3 regions of the Streptomyces sp. NPDC085946 genome follow, and region 2 is predicted to be linked to each of the others. Evidence: riboswitches for the same ligand, from Rfam matches in the RefSeq annotation. Region 2 holds a riboswitch; each other region holds the start of a gene.
The links. A riboswitch is a leader RNA that binds a small molecule or an ion and turns the genes downstream of it on or off. The one in region 2 is predicted to bind cyclic di-AMP.
Positions count from the first base shown of each region.

Region 1: it holds a riboswitch for cyclic di-AMP, as region 2 does, so the genes downstream of both, ACIF8T_RS05655 (M23 family metallopeptidase) here and ACIF8T_RS18010 (NlpC/P60 family protein) in region 2, are expected to answer to the same signal.
Region 3: it holds a riboswitch for cyclic di-AMP, as region 2 does, so the genes downstream of both, ACIF8T_RS20580 (peptidoglycan DD-metalloendopeptidase family protein) here and ACIF8T_RS18010 (NlpC/P60 family protein) in region 2, are expected to answer to the same signal.

Region 1 covers NZ_JBITSF010000002.1:15,451-21,637, forward strand. The annotation lists gene trmB (tRNA (guanosine(46)-N7)-methyltransferase TrmB) at 1-616, shown strand, start outside; gene ACIF8T_RS05645 (PrsW family intramembrane metalloprotease) at 668-1,981, shown strand; gene ACIF8T_RS05650 (aldo/keto reductase) at 1,978-2,943, opposite strand; gene ACIF8T_RS05655 (M23 family metallopeptidase) at 3,062-4,090, opposite strand; cyclic di-AMP (ydaO/yuaA leader) riboswitch at 4,103-4,260, opposite strand; tRNA gene ACIF8T_RS05660 (tRNA-Met) at 4,580-4,653, opposite strand; gene ACIF8T_RS05665 (dihydrofolate reductase family protein) at 4,754-5,884, opposite strand; gene ACIF8T_RS05670 (MarR family winged helix-turn-helix transcriptional regulator) at 5,980-6,187, shown strand, end outside.
Region 2 covers NZ_JBITSF010000008.1:131,192-137,378, forward strand. The annotation lists gene pcrA (DNA helicase PcrA) at 1-706, opposite strand, end outside; cyclic di-AMP (ydaO/yuaA leader) riboswitch at 977-1,148, shown strand; gene ACIF8T_RS18010 (NlpC/P60 family protein) at 1,208-2,347, shown strand; gene ACIF8T_RS18015 (hypothetical protein) at 2,567-2,920, opposite strand; gene ACIF8T_RS18020 (LuxR C-terminal-related transcriptional regulator) at 2,994-3,725, opposite strand; gene ACIF8T_RS18025 (PspC domain-containing protein) at 3,722-5,014, opposite strand; gene ACIF8T_RS18030 (PspC domain-containing protein) at 5,195-6,187, shown strand, end outside.
Region 3 covers NZ_JBITSF010000010.1:6,110-12,296, forward strand. The annotation lists gene ACIF8T_RS20575 (SGNH/GDSL hydrolase family protein) at 1-187, opposite strand, end outside; gene ACIF8T_RS20580 (peptidoglycan DD-metalloendopeptidase family protein) at 454-1,428, opposite strand; cyclic di-AMP (ydaO/yuaA leader) riboswitch at 1,433-1,593, opposite strand; gene ACIF8T_RS20585 (alpha-galactosidase) at 1,902-3,986, opposite strand; gene ACIF8T_RS20590 (tyrosine-protein phosphatase) at 4,158-4,955, shown strand; gene ACIF8T_RS20595 (DUF6126 family protein) at 4,909-5,118, opposite strand; gene ACIF8T_RS20600 (helix-turn-helix domain-containing protein) at 5,085-5,726, opposite strand; gene ACIF8T_RS20605 (aspartate aminotransferase family protein) at 5,804-6,187, opposite strand, start outside.

The DNA of each region.
Region 1 (6,187 bases), on a different contig from region 2:
GTTCGGCAACACCCGCCCCGTCGTCCTGGAGATCGGCTTCGGCATGGGCGAGGCCACCGCCCGGATGGCCGCCGCCGACCCCGGCACCAACATCCTCGCCGTCGACGTCCACACCCCCGGCCAGGGCAACCTCCTCAACCTCGCCGATCAGGCCGGCCTGACCAACGTCCGCGTCGGCAACGGCGACGCGATCATCCTGCTGCGCGAGATGCTCGCCCCCGACTCCCTCGCCGGCCTGCGCGTCTTCTTCCCCGACCCCTGGCCGAAGAAGCGCCACCACAAGCGCCGGCTCATCCAGCCCGCCTTCCTGACCCTGGCCGCCTCCCGCCTCCGGCCCGGCGCGGTCCTGCACTGCGCGACCGACTGGGAGCCGTACGCCGAGCAGATGCTCGACGTGCTCACGGCGCACCCGGACTTCGAGAACACGCAGGCGGCGGGCGGTTTCGCGCCACGCCCCGAGTTCCGCCCGCTGACCCGTTTCGAGGGTCAGGGACTGGACAAGGGTCATGTCGTGAACGATCTGCTCTTCCGTCGCGTACCGCACGGGCAGCAGGTGGAAGAGCACCTGGACCAGCAGCACGCACCGCGCGAAGACAAGCCCCCCGCCGGCGCCTGACCCCGCCTCGCACCCCGGCGGACGGCGCCCCTGCCTCGTTAGGGTCATGCCGTGGCCACCTGTCCCCCGTACCCGACACACCCCGGCGGCGGCGCGCCCGTCCGCGGCGGCCTGCGGCACCCGCACTGGTGGCAGCGGACCTGGGTGCGGTACGGGGCGTTGTGCACGCTCCTGGCGCTGTCCGGGCTCGTCATCCTCGCCCTGGTCCGTCAGCAGACCGGCACCGAGGGCTTCCTGGTCGGGCTCGGCCTCGCCGTCCTCCCGGTGCCCCTGCTCGTGGCCGCGTTCCGGTGGCTGGACCGGGTGGAGCCCGGCCCGTGGCACCACCTGGTGTTCTCGTTCGCCTGGGGCGCCTGCGCGGCGGCGCTGATAGCGATCGTCGCCAACAGCTTCGCCACGCGGTGGATCGCGACGGCGACGGCGGACCCCTCCGGCGCCGACACCCTCGGCGCCACGGTGATAGCCCCGGTCGTCGAGGAGTCCGCGAAGGCCGCGGCCGTCCTGCTGGTCTTCCTCTTCCGCAGACGCGACTTCACCGGGATCCTCGACGGCGTGGTGATAGCCGGGGTCACGGCCACCGGCTTCGCGTTCACCGAGAACATCCTCTACCTCGGCACCGCCTTCGGCACCGACCAGCTCACCGGCGACCGCGGCATCGCCTCCGTGACGGCGGCGACCTTCTTCGTCCGCATCGTCATGTCGCCGTTCGCGCACCCGCTCTTCACGGTCCTCACGGGCCTCGGTTTCGGCGTCTCCGCCCTCGCGGCACAGCGGCAGCGGGTCCGCCGCCTGCTGTTCCCCCTGTCCGGACTGCTCCTCGCGATGGGCCTGCACGCCCTGTGGAACGGCTCCTCGACCCTCGGCGAGTACGGCTTCTTCGCCGTGTACGCCACGTTCATGGTGCCCACGTTCGCGGTGCTGACCTGGCTGGTGATCTGGACGCGGCAGCGCGAGCTGCGGACCGTGCGCGAGGAACTGCCCGCCTACGCGGTGACCGGGTGGCTCACCCCGGCCGAGCCGTTCGCGCTCGGCTCGATGCGGGCGCGGCGCCTGGCCCGGCAGTACGCACGCCGGTACGCCGGCAGGGAGGCGGCCCGGGCGGTGGCGCAGTACGAGGCGTACGCGACCTCGCTGGCGTTCCTGCGCCACCGCGGGCGCCGCGGCCGGGCCGGCGCGGACTTCGTCGTGCGGGAGGGGGAGCTGCTGCGGGAGCTGTGGAGCCGGCGGGACGCCGCCCGTCCGGCGCTGGACCACGCGGCCCGGGCGACGGCCCCCGTGGTGCCGGCGACCGTGCCGCCCTGGCCGGTGCACGGCGGGTACGGCCACCCGGTGCCGTACCCGGCGTACAACCCGTACCGCTCCTAGGACCTCTCGGGGGACGGCTGGGCGGAGGCTTCCGTCAGCCGGTCGAGCTCCTCCTGCGCGAGCCGCAGTTCCGCCACTCCCAGCAGGGCCGGCAGCTGCTCCGCCGTCCGTGCGGAGGCGATCGGCGCGACCACGGTCGGCCGGTCCGCCAGCCAGGCCAGGGCGACCGTCGCGACGGGGACGCCGTGCGCCCCGGCGATCTCGTCCAGCGCGGCGAGCACCCGCCGCCCCCGCTCGGTCTCCAGGTGCCGGGCGGCGCTGCCCGCCCGCGCGCTGTCGACGGCCGCGCCCGGCCGGTACTTGCCGGTGAGGAACCCGGAGGCGAGCGCGGAGTACGGCACCGCCGCCAGTCCGGTCCGCTCGGCGAGGTCCTGCAGGCCGCCCTCGTAGGTGTCGCGCGAGACGAGGTTGTAGTGCGGCTGGAGGGCCACGTACCGGGCGAGGCCCTCGCGGTCGGAGAACTCCAGGGAGGCCCGGAGCCGCTCGGCGGTGATGTTGGAGGCGGCGATGTGGCGCACCTTGCCCGCCCGCACCAGTTCGTCCAGCGCGCCGATGATCTCCTCCACCGGCACCTCGGGCTTGTCGAAGTGGGTGTAGTAGAGGTCGATGTGGTCGGTGCCGAGGCGGCGCAGGGAGGCGTCGGCGGCGGCCTTGATGGTGGCGGCCGACAGGCCCGGGTACTCGGGGTGCTGGCTGACCTTGGTGGCGACGACGACGTCGGAGCGGTTGCCGCGCGCCTTGAGCCACTTGCCGATGAGGGTCTCGGACTCGCCGCCCCGGTTGCCCTCGGCCCACGCCGAGTAGGAGTCGGCGGTGTCGACGAAGTTGCCGCCGGCGGCGGTGTACGCGTCCAGGACGGCGAAGGAGGTCGCCTCGTCGGCGGTCCAGCCGAAGACGTTGCCGCCGAGGGCGAGCGGGAAGACCTCGAGGTCGGACGAGCCGAGTGTGCGCAGAGGAGTCATGCTCCTCGTCAACAGGTGTACCGGACGGCGGCATTCCGCCCGGTGCCGCACCGCCGGCGCGCGGCCGGCCGGCAGCCCTGACGTCGGGGGGACTCCGTCAGGACCGCCGGGGTCCGGGTCAGGGGGTGAGGCCCTTGCCGCGCAGCCAGGCCAGCGGGTCCACGCCGTTGGCGGAGCCGTCCACGTGGACCTCCATGTGGAGGTGGGCCCCGGTGACGTTGCCGGTGGCGCCCACCCGGCCGATGACGTCGCCGGTGGTGACCTTCTGGCCGACGCTGACGCTGATGGAGGACTGGTGGGCGTACCAGATCTCGGTGCCGTCGTCGAGGGTGAGCACGGTCTTGTAGCCGTACGAGCCGTCCCAGCCGGCCGACGTGATCGTACCGCTGTGGACGGCCTTGAGGAGGGTGCCGGTGGGCGCGGCGAAGTCCAGTCCGGTGTGGTAGCCGGAGGACCAGTAGGCGCCGGCCTGGCCGAAGGTGGAGGTGATCGTGTACGAGGAGGTCGGCAGCGTGTACTGCTTGGCCAGCTCGGCGAGGCGCTCGGCCTCGGCCTTCTTGCGGGCCTCCTCCTCGGCCTTGGCCTTGGCGGCGGCGGCCTTCTCCTCGGCCTCCTTCTCCGCCTTGGCGGCGGCCTCCTGCGCGGCCTTCTCGGCGGCGGCCACGGCCTCGGCGGCGGCCTTCGCGTCGAGCTGGTCCTGCTGCTGCTCGGCCTGGGCCATGATCCGGGCGCGCAGCGCCTCGCCGGCGTCGGCGGTGCCCTGCGCGGTGTCGACGGAGGTCATGCCGACGCTGCTGAGCGGGGTGGCCGACTCCTGCGGGGTTTCCTCGTCCGAGAGGAGGGAACCCACGTTGGGGAGGTCGGGCATGGAGATCGACACCGGCGGCTTGCCGGTCTGGGCGCTGGCCATGCCGCCCGCGCCGACGGCGGCTATGACGCCGACGCCGAGGACGGTGGAGCTGCGCGCGAGACCGCCGCGCTGCTTGGCGACGCGGTGCCTGCCGCGGACCGGGCGGATGGACTCCTCGGTGGGGTTCCACTCCTGGAACGGGCCCTCGTCGGTGCCGGGAGCGCCGTACCCGAAGGTGTCGGTGCTGCGCTGGCCGGGCACGTGCGGGGCCTCGGGGGCAGGCCTGTTGGACGCCACGTGGGCGTACTCCTTTCCTTCCGTCTCCGCCTACCGGGTTAGCTGACGGGTTCGGAGCGGGAAGGTCTCCTACGCGCGTATACCGGCCGTGTCTCCACGGCGGCATCCGCGTGATTCACCCCAAGGTGGTGGTTCCCCGGTTCCCTCGCGGGATTCGGCGCGTGCGCACGGAGCCGTCTCCTGTGACGGCTGGGACGACCGCGCTGCGTTATCGAACGTTAATGTACGCAGGGCGCTGATTCCAAGCTGTTCCGCTTGATCATTAACGATTTCCGCGTGGACTTACCCGTCATCGGCACCGTAAATCGGGCGAGTTGACCTCACTTCATGTAACCCACATGCTCTGATGGTCCGTCAGATGTGCTGCGGAGCGGCGCGGTTCGCTCACTAAGTGTGACCACGGCCCGGTGACGGCCCGCACACCGCCGACGGGAGGCGCGGAAACGACTCAGGGCCGGAACTCCATGAGTTCCGGCCCTGGGCCTTCAGTAGCGGGGACAGGATTTGAACCTGCGACCTCTGGGTTATGAGCCCAGCGAGCTACCGAGCTGCTCCACCCCGCGTCGTTGTGTCTCAACCATACGCCATCCGCGGGGCCCGAAGCACACACATGACGGGCCGAAGCCTCTCACCAGGGGTTTTCCGTGCGGAATGTGAGCGCGCTCACCCCAGCAGGTGCCGGTTGGGGGCCTTGGCCGGCCCTTCGAGTTCCGGCAGGACGACGACGGCGGCGCCTCCCGCCGCCAGCACCCCGCTGCCGTCGGCCCCGGCCACGAAGGTGTCCGGCTCGCGCCAGGCCGTGACGACCCGCCGCACCCCGGCGTCCAGGATCAGCCGGGCGCACGGCGCGGGCCGGGAGGCCCGGCGGGCGCAGGGCTCCAGGCTGCTGTAGACCGTCGCGCCGGCCAGGCGCGGATCGGTGGGGTCGGCCTTGGCCAGCGCCGCCTCCTCCGCGTGGACGACCGGATCGCCGCCCTCCCGGGAGTGGCCGCGGGCCAGTTCCGTGCCGTCGGCCGCCACCACGACCGCGCCCACGCTGAAGGCGGTGTCCGACGGCGGGCAGCGCCCGGCCAGTTCGCAGGCGAGGGCCAGCCAGTGGTGGTCGGCGGCGGACGGGACGGTTCCGGCGCCCGGCGCGGTGGGCCGGTAGCGCATGAGGACGACGTCACCGATCTGCCGGGTCTCCAGCAGCCGCAGCCGGCCGGCCTGGTAGCCGCCCGGCCCGAACAGCCGGGGCGCGTCCGGGTCGCCCACGAAGAGCGGGGCGAGGACGAGCTGGAGTTCGTCGGCCAGGCCCTGGGTGAGCAGCTGGGTGTGGATCTGCCCGCCGCCCTCGACCATGAGCCGCCGTACGCCGCGGACGTCGTGCAGGTGTGCCAGGAGGCGCCGCCAGTCCAGGGCGGCGCCGAGCGGGACGACGTCGGCCGCGATGCCGAGGGCGTGCGCCCGCCCGGCCCCCCGGTCCGTCGTGTAGAGGACCTTCTCGCCGCCCGTGTGCCAGAACGGAGCCGCCGGGTCCAGGTCGCCGGTGCCGCTGACGGTGACCTTGAGCGGGTACGCGGGCCGGCCCGCGGCGACGCGGGCGGCCCGCCGCTCGGGGGAGTTGACGAGCAGCCGGGGGTTGTCGGCGCGGATGGTCCCGGCGCCGACCAGGATCGCGTCGACGGACGCCCGCACCTCGTCGACCCGGTCGAAGTCCGCCGCGCTGGACAGCAGCAGGCGGTCGGGGCCGGTGTCGTCCAGGTAGCCGTCGAGGGAGACGGCGGCGGACAGCAGGACGTACGGGTGGGGCATCGGTGCTCCCCGGTGGTCAGTACGGGCGGGACTGGTCCGGTCCGGACTGGCCCGGACATCTTGGTTCAAGTTTGAAGCAAACCTACACTGGCGGCATGACGACCCGCTGGCTCACCCCCGAGGAGCAGCGCGCCTGGCGCGCGTACCTGGCCGCCTCGCTGCTCCTGGAGGACGCGCTCGACCGGCAGCTCCAGCAGGACGCCGGCATGCCCCACCTGTACTACTCCATCCTGGCCGCCCTGTCCGAGTCTTCGGGGCGGCGGCTGCGCATGACCGACCTGGCCGAGCGGCTGAAGATCACCC
Region 2 (6,187 bases):
GGGCGAGGGTCTTCTCGAAGCCGTCGGCGGCCCGGGCGGCGAAGTCCTCCTCGTCGATCAGCTCGTTCTTCAGGTTGCTGATCTTGGCGCTGAAGGACTTCGGCGGGAACCGCTTGGGGTCGAGGTCCAGGTCGCGGCAGACCAGGGCCATCAGGCGCTTGGAGTCGGCGGCGTCGTAGATCGAGAAGGACGACGTGAAGCCGAGCTTCTTGGACTCGCGGCGCAGGATGCGCACGCACGCGCTGTGGAAGGTCATGACCCACATGGCGTTGGCGCGCGGGCCGACGAGCTGCTCGACGCGCTCCTTCATCTCGCCGGCGGCCTTGTTGGTGAAGGTGATCGCGAGGATCTGGCCCGGGTGGACGCCCCGCTCCGCCAGCAGGTGGGCGATGCGGTGGGTGAGCACCCGGGTCTTGCCGGAGCCGGCACCGGCGACGATGAGCAGCGGGGTGCCGGAGTGCACGACGGCGGCGCGCTGGTTGTCGTTCAGCCCCTCCAGGAGGGCGGCGGCGTCCACCACGGGGCGCGGGGCGCCGTCCCGGTAGTACGCGTCCCGGTCCGGCGGCACGTCGAACTTCCCGCCGAACAGATCGTCCGGGAGCGGCTCCGGTACGTGATCGTCCTCGGGCGGCGGCGGGGGCTCGTCCACGGGGCCCTGCTGGGCCTGGAGGTCCGCCAGGAAGCTGTCGTCAAAGAGGCTGCTCATCGCTCTCCGAGTCTAGGGTGCCCCACCGACAACCCGCCGCCGTCCCGGGAACATCCCCGGCGGGAAGGGGCCCGTGGGCGTCCACGGGCCCCTCCGTCCGGCACCCGGCGTCCTCCTACCCTCCGGCGTCGCGGCGTCACGCGCAGCGACCCGCGCGCGAGGTCACGAAAATGTATCGGGCATATCACCCATCAACCTTCACAGGGGCCACACGAGTTGGCTACCGTGCGGACGGGCCGTACGACCCCCACCGGCGAACCCCGCCGGGCCGCGCGGCCTCCGCCGAGTCCTGCGTGCCGCCACGGCAGCCGGAGCCGGGGACCCAACCGAGACCTTGGGGTGAATCGGCCCACAGCCCTCCGGGGCGCGGCCGTAGGGCAACCCTTCCGAACCGTCCGCCCGAACCCGACAGCTAACCCGGTAGGCGGAACATGGAAGGAGTCGCCTCCCTTGGCGTCGCAGCACCGCAAGCCGCGCCCGGCGGGTACGCGCGTAGCAGGCATGCGCACCCCCGCCCTCGCCACCGCCGCCCTCACCTCGGTGGCCCTGCTCTCCCAGACGGCCAACGCCGCCCCCTCCCCCGACGACAGGCCGAGCCTGGAGGAGGTCGAGAAGAAGGTCGACGACCTGTACCGCCAGGCCGAGTCGGCGACCGAGAAGTACAACGCGGCCAAGGAGAAGACCACCAAGCAGCGCAAGCGCGTCGACACCCTCCTCGACGACGTGGCGGAGCGCACCCAGCGGCTCAACGAGGCGCGCGAGGAGCTCGGCTCCTTCGCCGCCGCCCAGTACCGGACCGGCGCGGCCGCCCCCTCCACCGCGACGCTGCTGCTCGCGGACTCGCCGCAGGACTACTTCGACCAGACCCAGCTGATGAGCCGGCTCACCGGCCGCCAGAAGGAAGCGGTCGACGACTACGTCGCCCAGCAGTCCGAGACGATGGAGAGGCGCCAGGAGGCCACCGAGGGCCTCCGGACGCTCACCGAGACGCAGAGCGACCTGAAGACGGCCAAGGCCACCGTCCAGAAGAAGCTCGCCGACGCGCGCGACCTGCTGTCACGGCTGACCGCCGAGGAGAAGGCGCGGCTCGCGGCGATCGAGAAGCGCCGGCAGGAGGAGGCCGCCCGCGAGGCCGCCGAACTCGCCCGGCAGCAGGCGGAGCAGCAGGCGCAGGAGGCCGCCCGGCAGCAGGAGGCCGCCCAGCAGGAGAGCTCCGGCCCGGCCGCCTCCGAGTCGCCGTCGGACTCCCCGTCGGCCACCGCGCCGGCCGACTCCTCGTACGCCACCAAGGCCGAGAAGGCCCTCGCCTTCGCCCGCGCCCAGATCGGCAAGCCGTACGTGTGGGGCGCCACCGGCCCCGGCTCCTACGACTGCTCCGGCCTGACCCAGGCCGCCTGGAAGGCCGCGGGCGTCGACCTCCCGCGCACCACCTACGACCAGGTCAATGCCGGCACGACGGTCCCGGTGTCCCAGGCCCGACCCGGTGACCTGGTCTTCTTCTACGACGACGTCACCCACGTCGGCCTGTACATCGGCAACGGCATGATGATCCACGCCCCCAAGCCCGGTACGTACGTCCGCGAGGAGTCGATCTTCTACGACGGCGAGTCGTCGATCCACAGCGTGGTGCGGCCGGCGTGAGCCTCACAGCACCAGCGGGTCGAGCCCTCGCACGCCTTCGCGGAAGCGCGTCACCGTGGACCGGGCCGCTCCGGGTTCGGTGGCCGGCCCGGCGCGTGCGGGGGCCGGGCCGGCCGATCCGCTCGGGAGCGGTTTCCCGCGGGTGGGTGAGGGTGGTCCCGACGGCGGGCCCGGCGAAGGTGCGCAGCAGGGCCGCCCGTCCGCACGGGCCGGAGCCGTTCAGGTCCACAGCACGGCGATGAAGACGTTCGCCGTGGTCAGCAGACCGACCAGGCCGAACAGGCCCTTGTCCACCTTCTCGTCGTCCCGCTTCACGTAGACGAGCCCGAGGATCACGATCAGCAGGGCCAGCTTCACGCCGATCTTGACGTTGTCGACGGGCTGGTCGTCGGCCTGGTTGAGGCCGACCAGGACGGCCCCGGTGACCAGCATCGTCAGCGCGCCGTGCAGCATCGCGGGGCCGAACCGGGCGGTGCCCTCCCCCATCGCCTTCATCTGGGTGAGGAAGCCGCCGAGGAGCGCGGCGATGCCGACGATGTGCAGACCGACGAAGAGGTGGATGAGTACGTCCATGGGGCCGGAGCCTAGTGAGGGCCCCGGGCACGCCGGACACCGGCCCGGCGTGCCCGGCCGCGGCCCCGCGCGGTCACACCAGGCGCCGGGCCGTCGCCCACCGCGTCAGCTCGTGCCGGTTGGACAGCTGGAGCTTGCGGAGCACCGCCGAGACGTGCGACTCGACCGTCTTCACGGAGATGAACAGCTGCTTGGCGATCTCCTTGTAGGCGTACCCGCGGGCGATCAGCCGCAGCACCTCGCGCTCCCGCTGGGTGAGGCGGTCGAGGTCCTCGTCGACCGGAGGGGCGTCCGTCGACGCGAAGGCGTCCAGGACGAACCCGGCCAGGCGCGGGGAGAACACCGCGTCGCCCTCCTGGACCCGGAAGACCGAGTCGATCAGGTCCGTACCGGTGATCGTCTTGGTGACGTACCCGCGCGCGCCGCCCCGGATCACGCCGATGACGTCCTCCGCGGCGTCCGAGACGGACAGGGCCAGGAAGCGGACGGGCCGCTCGGCGTCGGCCATCAACGGGGCGCAGCGGCGCAGCACTTCGACACCGCCGCCGCCCGGGAGGTGCACGTCGAGGAGGACGACCTCGGGCCGGGTCGCGGTGATGACCGTGACCGCCTGGTCGACGTCCGCGGCCTCCCCGACGACCTCGACGCCGGTCTGCTCGGTCCGGCCGATCTCGGCCTGGACGCCCGTGCGGAACATGCGGTGGTCGTCGACGAGGACCACGCGCACGTGCCGCCCGCCCGGCTCCGCGGACCGGTCCGCCTCCGCCGGTCCTGCCGTGCCGTCCGTCTCGGTCGGGTCGCTCATGACGTCTTCTCCGCCCTCTCCATCTCCAGCTCGACCTCCGTGCCGCCGTCCGGCACCGCGCGCAGCCGCGCCGTACCGCCGTTGCGCTCCATGCGGCCGATGATCGATTCTCTGACACCCATGCGGTCGGCGGGTATCGCATCGAGGTCGAAGCCGGGGCCGCGGTCCCGGACGGACACGAACACCGTCCTGCCCTCGACTTCGGCGAAGACCTGGACGGCGCCGCCTTCGCCACCGTACTTGGCCGCGTTCACCATGGCCTCGCGCGCGGCCTGCATCTGCGCCCCGGTCCGCTCGTCGAGCGGGCAGTCGCCCACGACGACGACCTCGATGGGGACGCCGTGCTTGTCCTCGACCTCGGCGGCGTTGCGCCGCACGGCCTCGGCGAGGGTGGTGGGCTCCTCGGCCTCGTCCTTGCCGTTGCCCTCGGGGTTGTACAGCCAGGTGCGCAGGTCGCGTTCCTGGGCCCGGGCCAGGCGGCGCACCTCCCCGGCGTTCTCCGCGTTGCGCTGGATCAGGGTCAGGGTGTGCAGCACCGAGTCGTGGACGTGCGCGGCGACCTCCGCGCGTTCCTGGGCGCGGATGCGCATCAGGCGCTCCTCGGAGAGGTCCTGGGTCATGCGCACCAGGTAGGGGCCGGCCAGGAGCGTGATGCCGACGAGGACCGCGAGGGCCGCCTGCAGGACGGAGCCGAGGTGGGTGGCGGAGCCCTGCAGGACGACGGCGCCGGAGACACCGGCCGCCACCAGCAGGACGCCCGCCACGGAGCGCAGCAGCGTGACCGTGCGCCGGCGGCGGCCGACCTCCATCCAGCGGGCCCGGCGGGCGTTGTCCGCCTGGCGCCACACCAGGGCGACACCGGCGCCGACCAGGACGAGGGGCCACAGGTAGGCGCGGGCTCCGCTGCTGAGGTCCACGCTGCCCACGAACACCATGGCCACGACGACCATGAGGAGCAGGGCGACGATCTGGCCCTTGTCCGGTTTGCGGGCGATGAGCCGGCGGCGGCCGTCCGACGCGGTCTCCGTGGTGATCGGCGAGGGCGGCCGCTGCGCGTCGACGCCGCCGACGCCGAGCGGGACGAAGAACCAGAACGCGGCGTACAGCAGCGCGCCGAGGCCGTCGGCCATGAACAGCCCGACGAACACGAGCCGGACCCAGACGACGGGCAGCCCGAGGTGCCCGGCGAGCCCCCGTGCCACCCCGCCGAGCCAGCGTCCGTCGCTGCTGCGGTAGAGCTTGCGCGGCGGCCGCGGTTCGGCGAGGGGCGCTGCTGCGGCTTCCGACATGCCACCGATGGTCACACGGCGGCGCGGCACGGAGCATCAGGGTCGGTCCCGGAGACGCCCCTGATCTTCGCGCGGCGTGCCGGCCGGACGCTCCCCCGCCGCCGTCTCGGGGCCGATATCAGGGTTTGGCCAGGGTCGTACCGGCTGCCGCCGCGGCGTCCCGCCCGTCACCATGGACCCATGACAGATCACGAGCGCGCCGCGACGGGTCCGGGACCCGGCCCCGGCCCGGCCCCGGGCGGCGGGCCCGCGGGCGCGCGGGCGCGGGAGGGAGCGCGGCCCACGGACGCGGGAGCACGGGCCGCGCGGGCGCCGGCGGCGGACGGCCCCGCCGACGGGCCCGGCGCCGCGGAGCCTCCCCCGAGGTTCCGGCGGGACCGGCGGTACAAGATGCTGGCCGGGGTGTGCGCCGGGCTCGGGCGGCAGTGCGACATGGACCCGGTGATCTTCCGCATCACCCTCGCCGTGCTCTCCGCGACCGGCGGCATCGGCCTGATCTTCTACGGCTTCGCCTGGCTCCTCGTCCCCTACGAGGACGAGGACGAGAACGAGGTCCGCAAGCTGCTGACCGGCCGGGTCGACGGCCAGGCGCTCACGGCCGTGCTGTTCGCGCTGGTCGGCTGCGGGGTGTTCCTGACGCTGCTGAAGAACGGCGGGGTCCTGACGTTCGCCGTCGTCCTCTCCCTCCTGCTGGCCGGCGCGGGGTACTGGTCGCGGCAGCGCGGCGCCCCCGGCCCCGACCCCCTGACCGCGCAGACCGTGGCCGACGCCCCGCCGGAGGCGCAGGCGCCGCCCGTCCCCGCCGCCTTCCCCTCCTGGTGGCGCGACCCCATCGTCAAGGACGGCACCCACATCGGCGGCACCGGCTACCTGTGGGGCCCGCAGGACTCCCGTGACCGGGACGTCGCCGCGGCCGTCGCCCTCGGTCTCGGCGTCCCGGGCGGCCCCGAGGACCCGCGCGTCGGGCGCGCCCGGCCCCCGAAGCCGCGCGGACCCCGCTGGATCGGCGGCTGGGTCTTCCTGCTCGCCCTGCTCGCGGGCGGCCTCGGCACCGGCCTGACCTGGGAGGGCCACGCCCTGGGCACCAGCCTGCAGTCCGGCCTGGCCTGCGCGCTCGCCGTCTTCGGCCTCGGCATCGCGCTCAGCGCGTTCCTCGGGCGGACGGGGGCCGGC
Region 3 (6,187 bases), on a different contig from region 2:
CCGCCACGATCTGGTCGAGGAGCCTGCCGCGCACGGCGAGGTTGGTGTACGCGAAGTCGCCTTCGGGCCGGCGGTCCGCGAGCAGCACGGCGAACCGGTCGGCCCAGCCGACGAACGCCCCGTCGGGGCCGGGGTCGCCGACGCCCTCGGTGAAGCTGTCCCCCACCGCCACGTACGACCCGATCACTGATCTGCTGTCACTCTTCGAATCGTCTGCCACAGCAGCTCATCTTTCACCGTCGAATGTGACCTACGCGACCGTAGGAAGGGGTTGACGGGCGGTGAGATAAGCCACTCCCCAAGTGTTCCCCAACTGCGGAATAGGTGCCTGGTCACAGGCGTTGAGGGCCGGTCCGCCCCGGTCCCGGACCGGGGCCGGCCGACACGCCGGAGGCCGGACCCGGGGAACCGGGTCCGGCCTCCGACGGCGTGTCAGGCGGGCGGTCGTGCGGGTCAGCCGATGCTGACGCCGTGCGCGTTCAGGTAGGCGACCGGGTCCACGTCCGAGCCGTAGTCCGGCGTGGTGCGGATCTCGAAGTGCAGGTGCGGTCCGGTCGAGTTGCCGGTCGAGCCGGAGAGGCCGACCTGCTGTCCGGCGGTCACGGCCTGGCCGGCCGAGACGGACAGCGAGGACAGGTGGGCGTACTGGGCGTAGTAGCCGTCGGCGAGCTTGATGACGACCTGGTTGCCGTACGCGCCGGCCCAGCCCGCGGAGACGACCGTGCCCGCGCCGACGGCCTTGAGGGAGGTGCCGGTGGGGACGGAGAAGTCGACGCCGGTGTGGTAGCCGCTGGACCACATGCTGCCGGCCACCTTGTAGGCGGTGCCGACGCCGCCGGAGACCGGGGCGGCGTAACCGCCGGCGGTGCCCGCGGACTCGGCGGCGTCGCTCGCGGTGGTGGTCTGCTCGGCGGAGGACTGCTCGGCCGGCTTGTCCGCGGACTGCTCGGAGGAGGACTTCGCCGGGGCGAAGGACTTGGCCGGGACCGAGGGCTTGGCCGCGGAGGACTTGGCCGCCGAGGACTTGGCCGCGGAGGACGGCTTGGTGGCGCCGGCCGCCTTCTCGCCGATGGACAGCTCCAGGCCCGGGTGGATCAGCGACGGGTCGGCGCCGACGGCCTCGCGGTTGTCGGCGTACAGCTGCTTCCAGCCGCCGTCGACGTCCTGCTCGTCGGCGATCCTCGCGAGGTAGTCGCCGGCCTTCACCGTGTAGGTGCGGACGTCGTCGGCCTTCTCGCCGGCAGCCTTCTTCCCGGCGGCCTGGACGGACTGGACGGCCTTCTCCGGGGCGGACTGCGGGGTGGCGGCGTGGGCACCGGTGGCGCCCAGCAGCGGCAGGGCGAGTGCGGCGCCGCCGGTTCCGGCGACGGCGATGGAACGGGTGAAGCGCAGGGTCTTCGGACGGCGGTGCTTACCCTTCGCGGGCATGGCGATTTCCTCTCCGGCGCCTACGAGGTGAGCTGTCGGGTGCGGACTGGAGATGCCCGGCCGCGCCGAGGCGCGGCTTAACCCCAAGCCGTTCCGGGAACCGGAACAGGCGTCGTACCTGTGGGTCCCCCGCTCCTGCCGTACACGGGTCAGTGTGTGCGGGCTCCGGGCGGCGGCAGGATTAGGCGTCCGTCCGGATCGGTGGCGAACGTAAGCGAACAGGACGCGCGGGGACAAGCGTGCGGTTGTCCGCACCTGCGCGTTCCAGGGATTCCTGTGGACGTCCGTGGTGACGGTGCGTGGATCAATGATCTTCCGTTTTCCTCAAACGGCCAGGAAAAAGGCATGAATTACGTGAGCATGGCGACAACGGATCGTCACGGATATGACGCTGCTCACCAGCCGGCGGCCATCTCCCCCGCTTCCGGGGCACGTTAGAGCGAAACTCCTTATTCGGACAGTTCGCCCATTCGCTACGAATCGAGGCGCCGCAGCCGGACCACGGCGGCGTCGAGGTCCCCGCGCAGCCCGGTCCGCAGCCCGTGGTGCAGGAGCACCGCACCTCGATGGATTTCGCCCGTTTCGCGGCATTCGTAGGAGGCGGCCGGGTCGAGGCCCCGCAGCCTGAGCGCGGCGGCGGGCTCCCCGTAGTGCTGTGCCTGGAGCCAGGCGAGGACGACGGTCTCGTCGCCGAGGACGTACTGCACGGCGCTCAGGCCGCCCGTCGGCGGGCGCAGCCGGTACAGGTCGCCGCGCTGCACCACGGGCCGGATCTCCTTGTAGAGCGCCACCCACTCCCGCGCCTCGGCGAGCTCCTCCGCGCTCCAGCGGGTCAGGTCCCCGCCGAGGCCCAGCACCCCGGCCATGGCGCTGACGAACCGGAACCGCAGCGAGCTCACCCGCCCGTTGAGCATGGCGTTCGGGCTGTCGGTGACCCAGGCGGCCATGACCCGCGCGGGATGGACCTGGCTGAAGCCGTGCTGGACGGCGAGCCGGTCGAGCGGATCGGTGTTGTCCGAGGTCCACACCTGGTCCGTGCGGCTCAGCACCCCGAGGTCGATCCGGCCGCCGCCGCCCGAACAGGACTCGAAGGCGACGCCCGGGTGGGCCGCCCGCAGCCGGTCCAGCAGGGCGTACAGGGCGTGCACGTGGTCGGTCCACAGCCGCTGCGGATACGGCTCCCCGGGCCAGCCGGCGTCGGTGAAGCAGCGGTTGAAGTCCCACTTGACGTAGTCGATCGGGGCGCCGGCCAGCAGCTCGTCGAGCCGCTGCCAGAGATGCTCACGGACGTCCTCGCGGGCCAGGTTGAGCACCAGCTGGTTGCGGAACTCCGTGCGCGTGCGCCCCGGCTGGAACTGCACCCAGTCCGGGTGCGCGCGGTAGAGGTCGCTGTCCGGGTTGACCATCTCCGGCTCGACCCAGATGCCGAACTGCATCCCGAGCGCGTGCACGTGGTCGGCGAGCGGCTTCAGACCGCGGGGGAACCGGTCGGGGTTGGGCGCCCAGTCCCCGAGCCCGGCCCGGTCGCCGGTGCGGGCCCCGAACCAACCGTCGTCGACGACGAACAGCTCCACGCCCAGCGCGGCGGCCCGCTTGGCGAGCGCCCGCTGCCGCTCCTCGGAGATGTCGAACCCGGTGGCCTCCCAGGAGTTGAACAGCACCGGCCGGTCCCGGTCCGCGTCCGGGACGACGTACGTCCGCTGGTAGGCGTGCCAGGCGCGGCTGGCACCGCCGAAGCCGCCGTCGCTCCACAGCCCCGCGAAGACCGGGGTGGTGTACGACTCCCCCGCCGCCAGCATCAGCAGGCCGGAGTCGTCGTGACCCGCGCCGCCGGTGATCTGCACGCGCGCGTCCGGGAGCTGGGCCACGCACAGGCGCCAGGAGCCGGACCAGGCCAGGGCGCAGCCGTAGACCTCGCCGTGCTCCTCGGTGGCGTCGGTGTCCAGGGCGACCCAGGGCAGGTGCTGGTGGCCGGTGTGGCCGCGGCGGCTGCCGAGGACCTTCTCGCCGTAGGTGAGGTCCGAGCGCACCAGGCGGGACTCCGCGGCCCAGCGGCCGTGCAGCTGGGACAGCCGCCAGCCCTCGCGGTCGGGCAGCGTCCAGACGGCGGAGTCGGCGCGCAGCACCTCGACCGCCGGCCCGTCGTTGGCGAGGTGGGCCCACCGCTCCACCACGTCGCCGCGCATCCGGTAGTGCAGGGTGACGGCCAGGCCGCCGTCGCGGAAGCGGAGCCGTAACTCGCCGTCCCCGGCCGTTTCGTGCCCGGCGTAGGTCCACTGCGTGCCGCGCCGCCCGTCCGCGGCCCTGCGGACGGACAGGGCCGGGCGGACGAACCGGGGGCCGCCCTCGACCGGGTACTCCTCGCGTCCGTCGAGGGGGGACTCGAAGGGCCAGTAATCCGGCAGCGGACGGACCGCGAGGGCCTCGGCGTCGGCGAGCGCGATCCGCGGCCCCCAGTGCAGGTGCACCAGCTCGTCGCGGTCGGTCAGGTGGAGGGCGTAACCGCTGGCCGGCCCGGACAGCAGCCACGTGCGCCCGTCTTCGGAGATCTCCGGCATCAGACCCTCACAGCGTCGAACAGCAACGGCCGATCACGTCCATGATCGGGGTGGCCGGGCCCGCGGGGCAACGCCTGTGGACGACCCGATCGGCCCCGGCGGCCATGCCGTATCTTCGAGTGGTGCCCGTCGACGAGCCGCGCCGGCGGGGCGACGTGGGAGGGAGCCCCCGTGACGCAGCAGGTCCCGTCGACCGAGCCCGAGCTGGCCGGAGTGCGCAACTTCCGCGACGTGGGCGGGCTCCCGACCGTGGACGGCCGACGGGTGCGGCACGGCGTGCTGTTCCGCAGCGGTCACCTCGCGCACGCGACCGCCGAGGACGCGGTCTTCCTCTCCTCGCTGGGCCTGCACACGGTCTTCGACTTCCGCAACGCCGCCGACCAGAAGCTGGAGGGGCCGGACGTCGAGCTGCCGGGCGTGCGGAACGTGAACCTGCCGTTGTCCGACCCCGCCGACGGCGCCGAGTTCTGGCGGATGGTCCGCGACGGCGACATCGACCAGCTCCGCGAGATCCTCGCGGACGGCAAGGCCGCGGACCGGATGATCGCCTCGTACCGCACGATCGTGAAGGAACGCACCGCCGAGCACTCCCGGGTGCTGCACGCGCTCGCCGAGGACAGCGTCCCCGCCCTGATGCACTGCGCGGCCGGCAAGGACCGCGCGGGCCTGTCCGTCGCGGTGACGCTGCTCGCCCTCGGCGTCGAGCGCGACGCGATCCTCGACGACTACCTGAAGTCGAACGCCAAGCACCGCCGCTACAAGGTGCACCGCAGCAGCTCCTCCGCCTCGGCGTACTCCCCCGAGGTCATGGAGCTGCTCAGCCCGCTGTTCGACGCGCGCGCCGAGTACCTGGCGGCGGCCTTCGAGACCATCGAGGAGACCTGGGGCGGCGTCGACGCCTACCTGGAGAAGGGCCTCGGGGTCACCCCTGAGGTCCGGGAGCGGCTGCGCGAGCGCCTGCTGGACTGAGGCCGCGGCGGGGCCGCTGCGCGCCCACTCCGGACAGCAGGTGGACGAAGGCGGCGAAGACGTGCCCCACCGCGATGTGGATGATCGACCGCGCCCACAGGGCGCGGGGGTACCGCTCCTCCACGCCGCTCAGGGCGCGTCTCCGGGGGCCTGCCCCAGGCACAGGGCGGCCGTGGGGCTCTGCAGCAGGGTGTGGACGAACAGGAGCTCGACTCCGTCGGGGTCCTGGGCGGCGATGCGGTGCGGGGTGAGCGAGTCGAAGTGCGCGCTGTCGCCCGGGGCGAGCCGGTGCGTGGCGTCCCCCAGGCACAGCCGCAGCCGCCCCTTGAGCACGTACAGCCACTCCTCGCCGGGGTGGACGCGCACGATGTCGCCCTGGGAGCCGTGGGGGACGTGGACCCGCAGGGCCTGCATCCCGCGTCCGGGCGCTCCGGCCGGATAGTACGTCCAGCCGCCGGCGGCGGTCGGCTCCATGTCGGCCGCGCGGATGACGGCGTCCCGGCCGGCGGCCGTCTCGCCGAGCAGCTCCGCGACGGTCGTACCGTAGATACGGGCGAGCGCGAGCAGCATCGGCAGCGAGGGCTGGCGCTGTCCGGTCTCCAGCCGGGAGAGGTGGGCGGGCGACAGCCCGGCGGCGCGGGCCGCGGCCTCCAGGGTGAGGGAGGACCGGCGGCGCAGGGCGCGCAGCTGCGGCGCGACGGCGGGCAGGGCGTCGGCCGCCCCGGCCGCCGGATCGGGCGCGGCGGAGTGCCCGGTCTCGGAGGAGCTCATGCCTCCATTCAGCCGAAATCTTGCCTCTGTGGCAAATTTTTTGCCTCAGAGGCAAAAACCTCGGCCGTGCCCGGTGGTCAGCGGTGGGCGACCGCCTGCTTGACCAGTGTCTTGCCGAAGTCCCACACCAGCCCGCCGTCGTGCGCGTCGTCCATCACGGCGGTGAAGGCCTCGACGAACCGGTCCACCTCCCGCTCGCCGATGATCAGCGGCGGGATCAGCTTGATCACCTCCATGTGGTCGCCGGAGACCTGCGTGAGGATCCGGTGCCGCTGGAGCAGCGGGACGACGACCATCTGCGCGAACAGCCCCTTGCGGGCGGCCTGGAGCATGGCCCAGCGGCCGCGCAGCTTCAGCGACGCGGGCCGCCCGAACTCGATGCCGATCATCAGGCCCCGGCCGCGGACGTCGGCGAGCAGCTCGTAGCGGTCGACGAGCGCGGTGAGCCGGGACTTCAGCAG